Regions from separate parts of the Bacillus sp. DTU_2020_1000418_1_SI_GHA_SEK_038 genome, predicted to be linked through region 1. Evidence: predicted binding sites of a transcription regulator. Region 1 holds the regulator's gene; each other region holds the start of a gene.
The links. Region 1 encodes Rex, which represses fermentation and respiration genes when NADH is low (regulators of the CRP and FNR family bind a similar motif). Its sites were predicted from a motif close to TTGTGAAATATTTCACAA; they were not measured.

Region 1 (3,215 bases):
CCGGCGATCATTTTTAAAAGCGTGGATTTACCTGCTCCGTTTCGTCCCACAAGGGCAATTCTATCTCTAGTTTGTACTTCAAGCTTTATATTCGATAATATAACTTCAGCACCAAAGTTCTTTATTAATTGATTGACTTGTAATAAAATCATTTTGTTCACCTCAAGCTTTATCGCAGATTAACGGGCTGTAAGACCCCCACTTTAAGAAGTTGAGTAAGCAAAAATTACTAAGTGGGGGATCAACAGCCCGTAAATGCCCGAATTTAGGAACACAGACTAAGAACGCCACATCCTGTGGCAACGTCTGTGTGACCCACATCCTGTGGGCCGCAACTAACAATCAATGGGGGATGAAGAAAACCCCCACTGATTGAAGTTTCACTTTATAGAATAAGTGTAACTCATTCATATTTGTTGGGCAATGTATGTGAGGATGGACAAGAATTATTGTGAAGTGTTTTACACATTTGCCTAAAAATAGTGTATGATTTTGTTGTGAGGTGTTTTAAATGTCTGATTTTACCCATTTTAATCAAGAAGGCAGAGCAAAGATGGTCGACATAAGCGAGAAATCGGTGACGGCGAGAACTGCGATTGCTCATTCCAGTATTACAGTTAATAAAGAAATATATGAAAAAATCACTTCTAATAAAATGAAAAAAGGTGATGTACTCGCGGTTGCACAAGTCGCGGGAGTGATGGCGTGCAAGAAGACGTGGGAAATCATTCCAATGTGTCACCCAATACCATTAACAGGAGTAGATATTTCGTTCTCATGGAGCCTCGATCAAGAAGAATATACACTGCTCATTGCCGCTACTGTCAAAACAAAGGGGAATACTGGAGTTGAAATGGAAGCGTTAACAGCTGCATCCGTATGTGCATTAACAGTTTATGATATGTGTAAGGCAGTTGATAAAGGGATGGTCATTGGCAAAACCTATTTAGTAGAAAAAACAGGCGGAAAAAATGGAGATTTTAAAAGGGATTCCAGATTATAATCTATTGATTATAAATGAAATAAAGCTCCTAAATAATTAAACATTTGTCACAATGTGTTGAGCAAACGTAAGAGAGGAGATAAGATAATGGCGAATGAGTCATTAAAAATTCCACAAGCAACAGCCAAAAGGCTTCCTTTATATTATCGATTCTTAAAAAATTTGCATGCTTCTGGGAAACAAAGAGTCTCTTCTGCAGAATTAAGTGAAGCAGTAAAGGTTGATTCTGCTACAATTCGGCGGGATTTTTCCTACTTTGGAGCTTTAGGGAAAAAAGGATATGGCTATAATGTAAATTATTTACTAACCTTTTTTCGGAAAACGTTAGATCAGGATGAATTAACGAAAGTAGCCCTTATTGGTGTTGGTAATTTAGGCACTGCCTTTTTAAACTATAATTTCCTCAAAAACAATAATACGAAAATTGAAGTAGCCTTTGATGTAGACGAGGGAAAAGTTGGGACATTCATTGGTGATGTACCAATTTATCATATGAGTGATCTGGAAAAAGTAATCGAGGACCAACAAATTCAAGTCGCGATTTTAACTGTTCCCGCTCCTGCAGCACAACCTATTGCTGATCGAATTGTCCAAAGCAGTATAAATGGAATTTTGAATTTTACTCCTGCCCGTTTATCTGTACCGTCCTCAATCAGAATCCATCATATTGATTTAGCTGTAGAGCTGCAGTCGCTTATATACTTTCTTAAGCATTATCCTGCAGAGGAAGAATAAGCTAAACAAAGAAAATGAGCACTATTCATGTGCTCATTTTCTTTGTTTGTTATTGATAATTTTGAAATGAATTGCAACCATCCGCAGGCCGGTACCTAAGTCAAAGGTTGCGATAATAATTAGAAAGTAAGTAAATATTCCCCAGCCTTCGTTTCTTTGAATGTTTTGGATCGCGATATAAGTAAAGAGGATCCCTAGAATAATATAGATGATGCCTGATAACAATGGTGTCCTTCTCATAAAAATCCTCCAATAAAGCTTTGCATTTTTTCCGCTTCTTTTATCCAGTTTTCAATGTTTTCTCTGTTAAATTGGATAATGACGACAAGTGTATTCATAGCCACATGCGCAAAAATCGGTACTAGAATTTGCTTTGTTTTCACATATAGGAAAGCAAAGGTAAAGCCCATCGCTGAGTACAAAAGAATATGTTCAAACTCAAAGTGAGCAAGAGCAAAAATAACAGAACTTATTAAGGCAGAAAGAAAAAAGTTCAGCCTCTGATAAAGCGTTCCGAAAATAATCTTTCGGAAGATAATTTCCTCTAGAATTGGACCAATAATAGAGCTGACAACAACGACTAAGGGTGATGCTTGAATAAGTCTAATAATTTGTTGTGTGTTCTCTGAGCCCATTTCAATTCCAATTAAATTTTCTATATTGGCGGCAATAGATTGCGCAAATAAAGCAAGGAATACTCCACCAATGGCCCAAGCTATGGAAGATCCGGCAGACGTTGCATTTCTCAATGAAAGGCTTTCCTTCATTTCTTTTCGGAGGAGTGCCAACGTAATAATTAATGTGATTGTAAAGCTAATGACAATCCAAGAAGTGACAGCGATGGTTTCCATGTCAGCCATGCTTTTGCCGTATAGTGTTCCCCAAAACGCTATGAACGGAACCCCGATTAAACTAGATAATTGCATCCCTATATAAGCAATGAGAATATACCAATATTCTTTTCTCAATATTTTATCTCCTTATCCATTGTGTATACCAATCCTCATTTTACCCGTAAAAAGGTCCAAGTTTCAAATTGTAGACTTAAAAAGATGGTTTGCTGCCTGGATTTTAAGGATAAACTATCATTTGGCAATGTCTGTAAAAGTTAAGTGGCCCATCTTAAATATTTTTTACAAAAAATTTGAGCTTCACTCTTGCAAATATACAGCAGATTCATTAATATAATAATTGTGTTAGCACTCACTAGATGAGAGTGCTAATAAATAAAATTTACATATTTATTGAGGAGGTTGTTTCACTTGTTAAAGCCACTAGGTGATCGAATTATTATCGAGCTTGTTGAAACTGAAGAAAAAACTGCAAGCGGCATCGTTTTGCCGGACACTGCAAAAGAAAAGCCTCAAGAAGGCAATGTAGTTGCTGTCGGAACTGGCCGCGTTCTTGAGAACGGTGAGCGTGTAGCCCTTGAAGTTGCTCAAGGCGACCGCATTATCTTCTCAAAATATGCTGGTAC
Region 2 (3,215 bases), 1.1 Mb from region 1:
TCTCCTGCTTATTAAGCTAACAATATGTACGTTAAATATCACATTACTATTGTAAAATAAAAATTTGCCATTTTCCAATATTTACTCATAAAATGGCAGAATTCTAATTTGATTATTAAAAATTTACGAAAATAATATACTATTATTCTGCCCATAAAGTGTACAATGTAATAAAAGGGAATTATTGGTCAATACGAATGATTAAAAAAGGAGGTTTGGTTATGGGGAAGATGACAAAACCGGAACGAAGCTGGGCTTTTTATGACTGGGCCAACTCCGCCTATTCTATTGTTGTCGTAACAGCTATTTTTCCTTTATATTTTAAGTCTGCAGCAACAGACGCGGGGATTTCTGCTTCAGCCTCTACAGCTTATTGGGGCTATGCGAACTCATTTGCCACATTAATCGTATCCATTCTAGCACCATTACTTGGTACAATAGCAGACTTTAGGGGATTCAAGAAAAGGTTTTTCACATTTTTTGCTTCACTTGGTGTGATTTTTACATTACTTTTAGCGGTAGTCCCAAATGATCAATGGCTGATTCTTTTAGGATGTTTTGTTTTGACCTCTGTTGGATTTGCGGGAGCGAATATATTCTATGACGCTTTCCTAGTGGATGTAACGAGTGAGGACCGAATGAATCGTATTTCTTCAAATGGCTTTGCTCTAGGATATATTGGGAGTACCATCCCGTTTATTATTTCAATTGCTATTATTTTATTGTCTCAGCAAGGGATTATCCCACTATCAGTTGGAATAGCTAGCCAAATCGCATTTGTCATTACTGCTCTATGGTGGGGTCTATTTACCATCCCAATGTTAAAGAATGTTGAACAGAAGTATTATGTAGATCGTGTTCCGAATCCTGTAACAACTAGTTTTAAAAAGCTGTTTGCAACACTGAAAAATATTAAGGCTTACCGTGCATTATTTCTGTTCCTAATCGCTTATTTCTTTTATATTGATGGCGTCCATACGATTTTAACGATGTCAACGGCATATGGGTCTGATTTAGGTATTGGTGCCTCTACATTATTAATTGTTTTGTTTCTAGTTCAGGTAGTTGCAGCTCCATTTACCGTTTTGTTTGGAAAAATGGGGCAAAAGTTTAGTGAAAAGAAAATGATTATTGTCGCCATATTTGTTTATATTTGTATTTGCATTTATGCCTATTTCCTGAAAACTGCCATCGATTTTTGGATACTTGCGATGCTTGTAGCCACTGTACAGGGGGGAATACAGGCGCTTAGCCGTGCGTATTTTGCCAAGCTCATTCCTAAGGAGTCATCAAATGAATTCTTTGGCTTTTATAATATTTTTGGCAAGGTTGCAGCCATTGCGGGACCAACTTTAGTAGGTGCTACTGCACATATTACTGGGAATACAAACAGTGGTGTTTTCAGTTTAATCATCTTATTTATTATTGGTGGAATCCTTTTACTGCGTGTACCAAATCAAGCAAAGTTTAATTCAGAGCACTAGGTGTAATTCGTAAGATAAAGCTTAATGAAAGGGGCTGGTATTCCATTTTGAGGAATGCAGCCTTTTTACTTTTTCATATTCCACCTGTAAATAACATTTAAGCTATGAATATATAAAAATCCAATTGAAATTATATAAATTTAGGCGTATAGTAGTTTTTGGGATGACTGAGGGATATGAAATTATTAATTAGCTTTTTAGTGATTATTATAACGTAAATATGCTTTGATGCTTTGTATTGTGAAATATCACACAAAATGGAATTTTCCTTCAGTTTATTGTTAAAATTTTTTAAATTGTAAAGGGGAAAGAGGACATGACTGCAACGCTTACTCAACAAAAGCCTGAACAAGAACTTGTGTCATATAATCAAGACAAGCTTGATGTACTTGATCAGCTTTTAAAACCTGAGGTACAGGAATCCTTGACAACATTAGTAGAGCAGCTTCCTAAGCTTACTGAGCTTGTCAACATCTTAAATAAGTCTTATGACTTTGCACAATCTGTGACAACTGATGAAGTATTAAAGAATGATATGATTGGTGCAATTACTGAAATGGCAGGACCTATTAAGGATTCTGTTAAAAATATTGCAGCTACTGCTATTGAAGCAAAAGACCGTGCGGAAGAAAGCCATGAAGTTATTGGGTTATTTGGCGTTTTAAAAATGTTAAAAGATCCTCAAGCTCAAAAGCTTTTCCGTTTCGTAAACGCTTACCTTCAAATTACATCAGAGAAGGAAGCACAAAAATAGGATAGTTTCTTTAATACAACTAGTAAGGACGGGATAATACATGTCAAAACATATTGTGATCTTAGGAGCAGGCTATGGCGGAGTTCTTTCAGCTTTAACTGTTCGCAAATATTTAAATAGTGATGAAGCCTATGTTACTGTTGTGAATCAATACCCGACACACCAAATTATTACTGAACTGCACCGCCTTGCAGGTGGAACTATTGCAGAAAAAGCTATTTCTATGCCTTTAGAAAAGCTTTTCAAAGGTAAAGATATTAACTTGAAAATTGCTAAGGTTGAATCTTTCTCAGCTGATGAAAAAGCAGTTAAGCTTGATGATGGTTCAACTTTGAAATATGACACACTCGTTGTTGCTCTAGGAAGTAAAACTGGTTACTTCGGTATTCCTGGACTAGAGGAAAACAGCATGGTACTAAAATCAGTTGATGATGCTAATAACATTTACAATCATATTGTTGGCAAGATTGAAGAATACAGTAAATCTAAAAATGAAGCAGATGCTACGATTGTTATTGGCGGCGGTGGTTTAACTGGTGTTGAACTAGTAGGTGAAATCGTTGATAATATGCCTAAAATCGCAAAAAAATATGGGGTAGATCCGAAAGAATTGAAAATCAAGCTTGTTGAAGCTGGTCCAAAAATTCTTCCAGTTCTGCCAGACCATTTAATCGAACGTGCAACAGCTAGCCTTGAAGCACGTGGTGTAGAATTCTTGACAGGTCTTCCTGTAACAAATGTAAATGGCAATGAAATCGATCTTAAAGACGGTTCAAAAATTATTGCAAACACATTTGTTTGGACAGGCGGCATTCAAGCACTTCCAATTGTTGAACAGTCTGGACTTGCATGTGATCGCGGTCGTGCAACCGTTAATGAATATCTTCAATCTTCTTCTCACCCTGATGTATTTGTTGTTGGAGACAGTGCAGTTGCCTTCCCGGCTGAAGGCGGCCGTCCATATGCACCAACCGCAC
Region 3 (3,215 bases), 2.1 Mb from region 1:
TAGGCAAAATACATCCAGTTTGTGCCAATAACATAATTAATAACCATTCCAATTAAAGCTGCACTAATATAAACGGGGATACTCTTTTTCATTTCGATGATTTTTCCAGTTACATAGGCTGTAAGAATGTAAGAGAGAATAAAGCCAAAAGTCGGGCTAATTAAGGATGACATACCTCCGCCAAATTTAGCAAATACTGGCGCACCTGCAAGACCGACAAAGGCATAAACGGCCATTGAAATGGCTCCTAGCCGGCTGCCTAAAATAGCTCCAGATAATATGGCAACAAATGTTTGCAACGTAATCGGTACACCGCCTATAACCATAAAGGGAACAAATGTAGTTATATTTGCTCCTACACACATCAAAGCTACAAACATACCAGCAAGCGTTAAATCAATGGTTCTTAATCTCTTTTTCATTTCCCTATCCTCCAAACATTATTAGTAAATATAAATCAAGGATAATGGCTAACCTAAGTATATGTCAACTTATTTTATTTTTAGTTAACATATAAAACTATCATAGGGAGATTTCCAATTTGTAAAAGGATGTTCATCTTCTGTTCATATTAGAAGCTTATTATAAGAAAATGAGGGGGAAAACTTCAAAGCTCTTATTGATGTTAGCCTTTCCTAATATATAGAACCCGTTGTATATTATAAATTGGGATTTGATTTAGAATGAATCGGAAAAAATACAAATTGGAGATGGAAAATATGAACAATTATAGTAAGCTATTATTAAGACTTTCAGCACTATTTGGATTTATTGGCGCTTTCTTAGGGTCACATATGGCTGGGGCAGGGGATTATGCGTTCAGACCTATTCACGCCCATATACTTGTTGTTGGCTGGTTAACACTATTTGCATGGGCAGTATACTATAAAGTATTTTCCCCGAAAATTGGAATCTTAGCAAAGCTTCATGTATATACTGCTATTATCGGTTCTATCGGATTAACAGGGGGCATGGCTCTCTATATATTTAAACCTGCATTTCTTCCAAGTGCCGTCAACACGATTCTCTACATTGTTGGTGGGTCCATCTTATTGCTAAGCTTCTTATTATTTTTCTTTTTAACTTTTACAAAGGAAGAAAAAAAGGCAAGGCAAGCTATCTAATAGCTTGCCTTGCCCTGCAACCATAGACTAGGATGATGCGATTTCTGATCTAGTAGATTTTCCTTTCATTTGGTTTCTGATAATAGGAATAATGTAGCGGTCTATTCCGATTTTCCCAGCATTATATCCGGCGATTAAAATGAATATTGTTAATAATATCATTTGCGGGTTTGTACTTATTGTTCCTGAAAACATAAAGGCAAAGTTCATAATGATTCCAAAAAATGCAGCAGCAGTCGTTAAGCAGCCAAGAATTAAACCTAATCCTACTAATAGTTCTCCCCATGCAACTAAAAAGCTAAATAGACCTGCATTTGGAAGGGCAAATCCTTCTAAAAAGCTAGCCCACCATCCTTGTACCGTTGGATTCTCCCCTGAGGCTTTCGCGATGGCTCCTTGTAAATATCCAGAAGCATCAAATCCATCTGTAACTTTATGGTATCCCGCCCTGATCCAAGAATAACCAAGATACAATCGAATAATAGTCAAAAATCCAGCAGATAATTGATTTTCTCTTAACCAATTAACAAACATACATATCTCTCCCAACTTTTTGATGAATACATGAATATAGTAGCAAAAATATCCCTATATTTAACATTTCTGTGATCCATTTCACGTAAATGTAAATAAAATGTGAAAATTTCAAGAAAAATGTTTATTTATAGAGGGGATTGGTTTGTCAAGAAATATTAATGCTTAATTTTGACTAATTTATGAAATTTTTATTGAAGGCTGACAGCTTTTAAATTATAATTATTATTATAAATATATTTAAATTTTGTGTATAAAAGATCGATAGAAGGTGTGATAGAAATGGTTCGTACGGCAATTGCAGGGATCGGTGGATTTATTTTAGTTTTCATTGAATCTTATATTGTTATGGTGTTAAAAGGGTATTATTCAATTGATTTTGGCGGTATGGCGCCTTTTATTTCTGTATGGGCAATGAATGCATTTCTAGTTTTCGCAATCCTCACACATCTTAAGCTATGGTATGAAAATAGGGAATCAGCAGTTGAGAAGCTTCAATAGATAATCAAATCCCAGAAAACAGTGTCCAATAGGGGCATTTTTTTTTGCTTATAAATAAATCCGTGAATTAATTATTTTGAAATAGGAAGCAGTGGACATTCTATACTATAAAAATACTGAATTTTTAAAGTTTTTCCTTTACATTATGCAAGATATAGTGTTAAATTATAATATTATTTAGGATAATTAAATAATATTTATCAATTAAAATATGTATAAAATTTGAAAAAGAAATGTGGAGGGATTAAACGTGGCAGATCTACGCAGTAATATGATAAAACAAGGATTTGATCGTGCGCCTCACAGAAGCTTACTTCGTGCAGCAGGTGTTAAAGAAGAGGACTTTGGAAAGCCGTTTATTGCGGTAGTCAATTCATATATTGATATAGTTCCAGGACATATTCACTTACAAGAATTCGGTAAAATTGTGAAAGATGCTATCCGTGAAGCAGGTGGAGTTCCGTTTGAAATGAACACGATCGGTGTCGATGATGGGATTGCGATGGGGCATATTGGAATGAGATATTCTTTGCCAAGCCGTGAAATCATTGCAGATTCTGTTGAAACAGTTGTTGCAGCACATTGGTTCGATGGAATGGTATGTATTCCTAACTGTGACAAAATTACTCCTGGAATGATGATGGCGGCACTTCGCCTCAATATCCCAACAATCTTCGTCAGCGGCGGACCGATGAAGGCAGGAACAGACAGTGCAGGTAATCCGCTCGACTTAACATCTGTATTTGAAGGGGTAGGAGCTTTCCAATCAGGTAAAATTGATGAAGCAAGATTACTAGAAATTGAGCAACTCGCCTGTCCTACTTGCGGGTCATGCTCAGGGATGTTTACTGCAAACTCCATGAACTGTTTAGCGGAAGGGCTTGGCCTTGCACTTCCTGGTAATGGTACGATTCTAGCTGTCGCAGAGGAACGTAAAGAGTTTGTTAAACAATCTGCTAAGCAATTAATGGAACTCATTGAGAGAGATATTAAACCTCGTGATATCGTAACAATCGATGCAATCGACAACGCATTTGCTTTAGATATGGCGATGGG
Region 4 (3,215 bases), 1.0 Mb from region 1:
AAATCCGGTCCAAATTTCTCCGCTGGCATACAATAAGTGCACCGAAAATTACAACGATCAATTACCGATATCCGCAGATCTCTTAATGGCCGATTGTATTGATCTTTAACGATTGATTTTTCCATCCTATCAACTCCATTGAGGGTGACCTCTTTTGAAACATTGTAGCATACAAAATAACTTAATTAGGACTTTCAGTTAAATTTAGTTAAAAAAGCCAAAGAGGGTGACTTAGCAATTGGACAGACATTTAACTCACATAATACTTTATATAATATGCTCTTACAAGAAATTATATACAGTGTGCAGAGTGAGTGAAGACCGCCATTCGGAGTCACCTTTTGATTCAATTTTTAAGATGTTGCTTTTTTTCTTAATGCTTTTGGAATGTATACGCAGAAAGGTTCACTTTCCATATAATCTCCTGTGACTGCATAGGCCCGGGAACGTGAGCCGCCGCAAACATATCTAAATTCACATACTCCGCACTTGCCCTTATATGCATCAGGGTTTCTTAAGTTTTTGAAAACCGGTGATTCCCTATATATTTCAGCTAAAGGCTGTTCCCTTACATTTCCTGCTTTAATTGGAAGAAGCCCGCTCGGGTAGACATCTCCAATATGAGAAATAAACACGAAGCCATTGCCGTCATTAACACCTTTAGGAGCCCGTCCAAGACCATCTATAGATCCAGTTAATCCTTGTTGAGTCAGAGCATCTAAATATTGAATATCACCGTTTTGTGCCTGCTCCTCTCTCATTTTATTCTGAATAACAACACGGCGATAATGCTGGGCTGCAGTTGTTTTTATATCGAAGGACACCTTTTTACTTAAATCATATAGCCACTTAAATACTTTTTCATGTTCAACAGGTGAAATCATATCGCTTTCCTGTCCTCTTCCAGTCGGAACTAGGAAAAAGACACTCCAGAGAACACATTTCAAATTTTCTACGACCTTCGCCATTTCATCCAAGTAATCAATATTGTAACGAGAAATAACTGTGTTAATTTGAACAGGAATTTCAAGCTCATGCAAATACTTAATTCTTTCGATCGTTAAATCGAACGACCCTGCTGTTCCGCGAAAATGATCATGTATTTCGGGCGTAGGACCATCAAGGCTAAATGCCCAGCGTGATAAACCCACTTCCTTTGCTTTCTCAATCGCTTCCTTTGTCACATTTGGGGTTGCACTAGGAGTCATTGAGACACGGACACCTTTTTCCACTGCATACTTCGCAATATCAAAAACATCCTCTCGCATCAATGGGTCACCACCTGTAAAGACAAGCATCGGATTATTCATTTCATAGATTTGATCAATTAATGCCTTTCCTTCCTCAAAAGATAATTCGCGGGGATCTCTTCTATATTGAGCTTCAGCCCGGCAATGAAGGCATTTTAACTGACAAGCTCTTGTTAATTCCCAAATTACAATAAAAGGATCTTTATTAAAATCGCGGCTAAAGGACATTAGAATCCTTCCTCTCATATTCACTATTTCCATTGAAGGATATTTATCTAAATATTGATTGCAATCGTATTATAAGGGAAAATGCAAAATAAAATAGTGAGAAATCTCACATTGAGGATCATTAAAGGAGGAGGAAAATTCTAATCCAGTCAAATTAACTTGCTGGATTGGAGTATTTTAACAGGATTTTGACTAAACAACGAAACCTGTCCAGTAAACTGATTATTTCGGACTGGTTCCTAACTGTACACCATAAGCTGACCAATAAGAAAAAAAACAGCAAGAGCATAAGCCCCTGCTGTTCTATGATATCGTAATGACTTCATATTTGGATGCTAGATCAATAAAGGCTGGCATCCCGCTAATTTTACCGGCAATTAATTTAGTTTGCACTTCGTAATAGTCTACACAAGTTTTGCAGGCAATTACTTCTACTCCCTTTTCCTCCAGCTCTTTAAGATGAACGGAAGCAAAGGATTGTTCAGTTAATGCAAATACACCGCTATTCATGCAAAAAATTGCTGCAGGTAATTCCTCTCTTTGCTTTAACAATGTAAAAAAGGTTTCAAGGACGCCTTCACCAAGCTCCTTATCCCCTTTTCCAAGCTGATCAGAGCTAACTAGAATGACTTTATTCTTCATCAGCCTCTCACCTCTAACGAACCCCTAAAGCAATCTTCGCATATCGAGACATTCTGTCTTTTGACCATGGCGGATTCCAGACTATATTTACTTCCGTCTCTTTCACTTCTGGAATATCTGCTAGAGCACTCTTTACGTTTTCTACAATTGTTCCAGCAAGAGGACAGCCCATTGACGTTAAAGTCATATCAACGGTCGTCTTTCCCTCTTCATCCATCTTAACATCGTAAACTAATCCAAGATTAACGATATCCACACCAAGTTCTGGGTCAACTACTAGCTCTAGAGCACCCATAATACTGTCTTTTACTTCTTGATCCATCTGCTATAACACTCCTTCTTCTATGTTTCTAATTATTATCTTATCAAAAACAATCTTGAATATAAATGACGGGCATCACATCAGGCAGTAAATTTACTTTATAAATAAGTTTCAAACCATTTTACTGTTTCTATAACCCCTGTCGTACTCACCTTATGACCAGCTTTCTCATCAATAATAAATGAAAGATTTTCCGGTTGTTTATCGTATAAAGGTTTAATCGTTTCATAAAAATGAAAGGCAGGTGAGTAAGGAACGACCGAATCCTGTTTGCCATGCCAGAATAGCAATGGTCTATTTCTAAGTTTATCAGTCTGCTTACTTAAATCAAGTTCTCTAATTTTGTTCATCAGATGAGCAATTTCATCCTTTGTGAGTGGAATGTCAACTCCATGACGTTGAAGTTCATCTATTTGGTGCAAGGCAAACTTCTCATAGTAAGGCATTCCCATTAAGCTTGCCGCCACTTTTATCCAAGGGTATTGAGTAAGTGCACCTAATGTGACAATTCCCCCCATTGAAGTCCCAACAACACCTACTCTGCTGGGGTCTATCAATTGCTCGTCTTCGAAGGAACTTTTTACGATATCCAGTTCTTCGATTGTTCGGATGATGATCTCCCAGAAATGTAAATTCAGTTCGTTTCCCGACAGTCCAGTACTTCTTTCACCATGGTATAGTGCTTCAGGAAGGATAACACGAAACCCTTTTTCAGCTAGTAAGTAAGCATAGTACAGATTAAATTCCTTCCTGCTTGTGAAACCGTGAATAAA

Region 2: the regulator Rex is predicted to act here: its motif matches at 1,723-1,740, upstream of RRV45_RS08000 (helical membrane plugin domain-containing protein).
Region 3: the regulator Rex is predicted to act here: its motif matches at 1,728-1,745, upstream of RRV45_RS12980 (DoxX family membrane protein).
Region 4: the regulator Rex is predicted to act here: its motif matches at 1,573-1,590, upstream of RRV45_RS07575 (TIGR04053 family radical SAM/SPASM domain-containing protein).

What each region holds. Positions count from the first base shown of each region.
Region 1 is NZ_CP135435.1:506,715-509,929, forward strand. It holds gene abc-f (ribosomal protection-like ABC-F family protein) at 1-152, opposite strand, end outside; gene moaC (cyclic pyranopterin monophosphate synthase MoaC) at 512-1,003, shown strand; gene RRV45_RS02715 (redox-sensing transcriptional repressor Rex) at 1,091-1,738, shown strand; gene RRV45_RS02720 (YdiK family protein) at 1,772-1,978, opposite strand; gene RRV45_RS02725 (CPBP family intramembrane glutamic endopeptidase) at 1,975-2,706, opposite strand; gene groES (co-chaperone GroES) at 3,001-3,215, shown strand, end outside.
Region 2 is NZ_CP135435.1:1,612,645-1,615,859, forward strand. It holds gene RRV45_RS07995 (MFS transporter) at 222-1,484, shown strand; gene RRV45_RS08000 (helical membrane plugin domain-containing protein) at 1,801-2,238, shown strand; gene RRV45_RS08005 (NAD(P)/FAD-dependent oxidoreductase) at 2,279-3,215, shown strand, end outside.
Region 3 is NZ_CP135435.1:2,637,027-2,640,241, reverse strand. It holds gene RRV45_RS12990 (biotin transporter BioY) at 1-422, opposite strand, end outside; gene RRV45_RS12985 (hypothetical protein) at 720-1,124, shown strand; gene RRV45_RS12980 (DoxX family membrane protein) at 1,152-1,658, opposite strand; gene RRV45_RS12975 (hypothetical protein) at 1,941-2,159, shown strand; gene ilvD (dihydroxy-acid dehydratase) at 2,410-3,215, shown strand, end outside.
Region 4 is NZ_CP135435.1:1,521,824-1,525,038, reverse strand. It holds gene moaA (GTP 3',8-cyclase MoaA) at 1-125, opposite strand, end outside; gene RRV45_RS07575 (TIGR04053 family radical SAM/SPASM domain-containing protein) at 354-1,478, opposite strand; gene RRV45_RS07570 (DsrE family protein) at 1,782-2,120, opposite strand; gene RRV45_RS07565 (metal-sulfur cluster assembly factor) at 2,134-2,442, opposite strand; gene yjfP (esterase) at 2,541-3,215, opposite strand, start outside.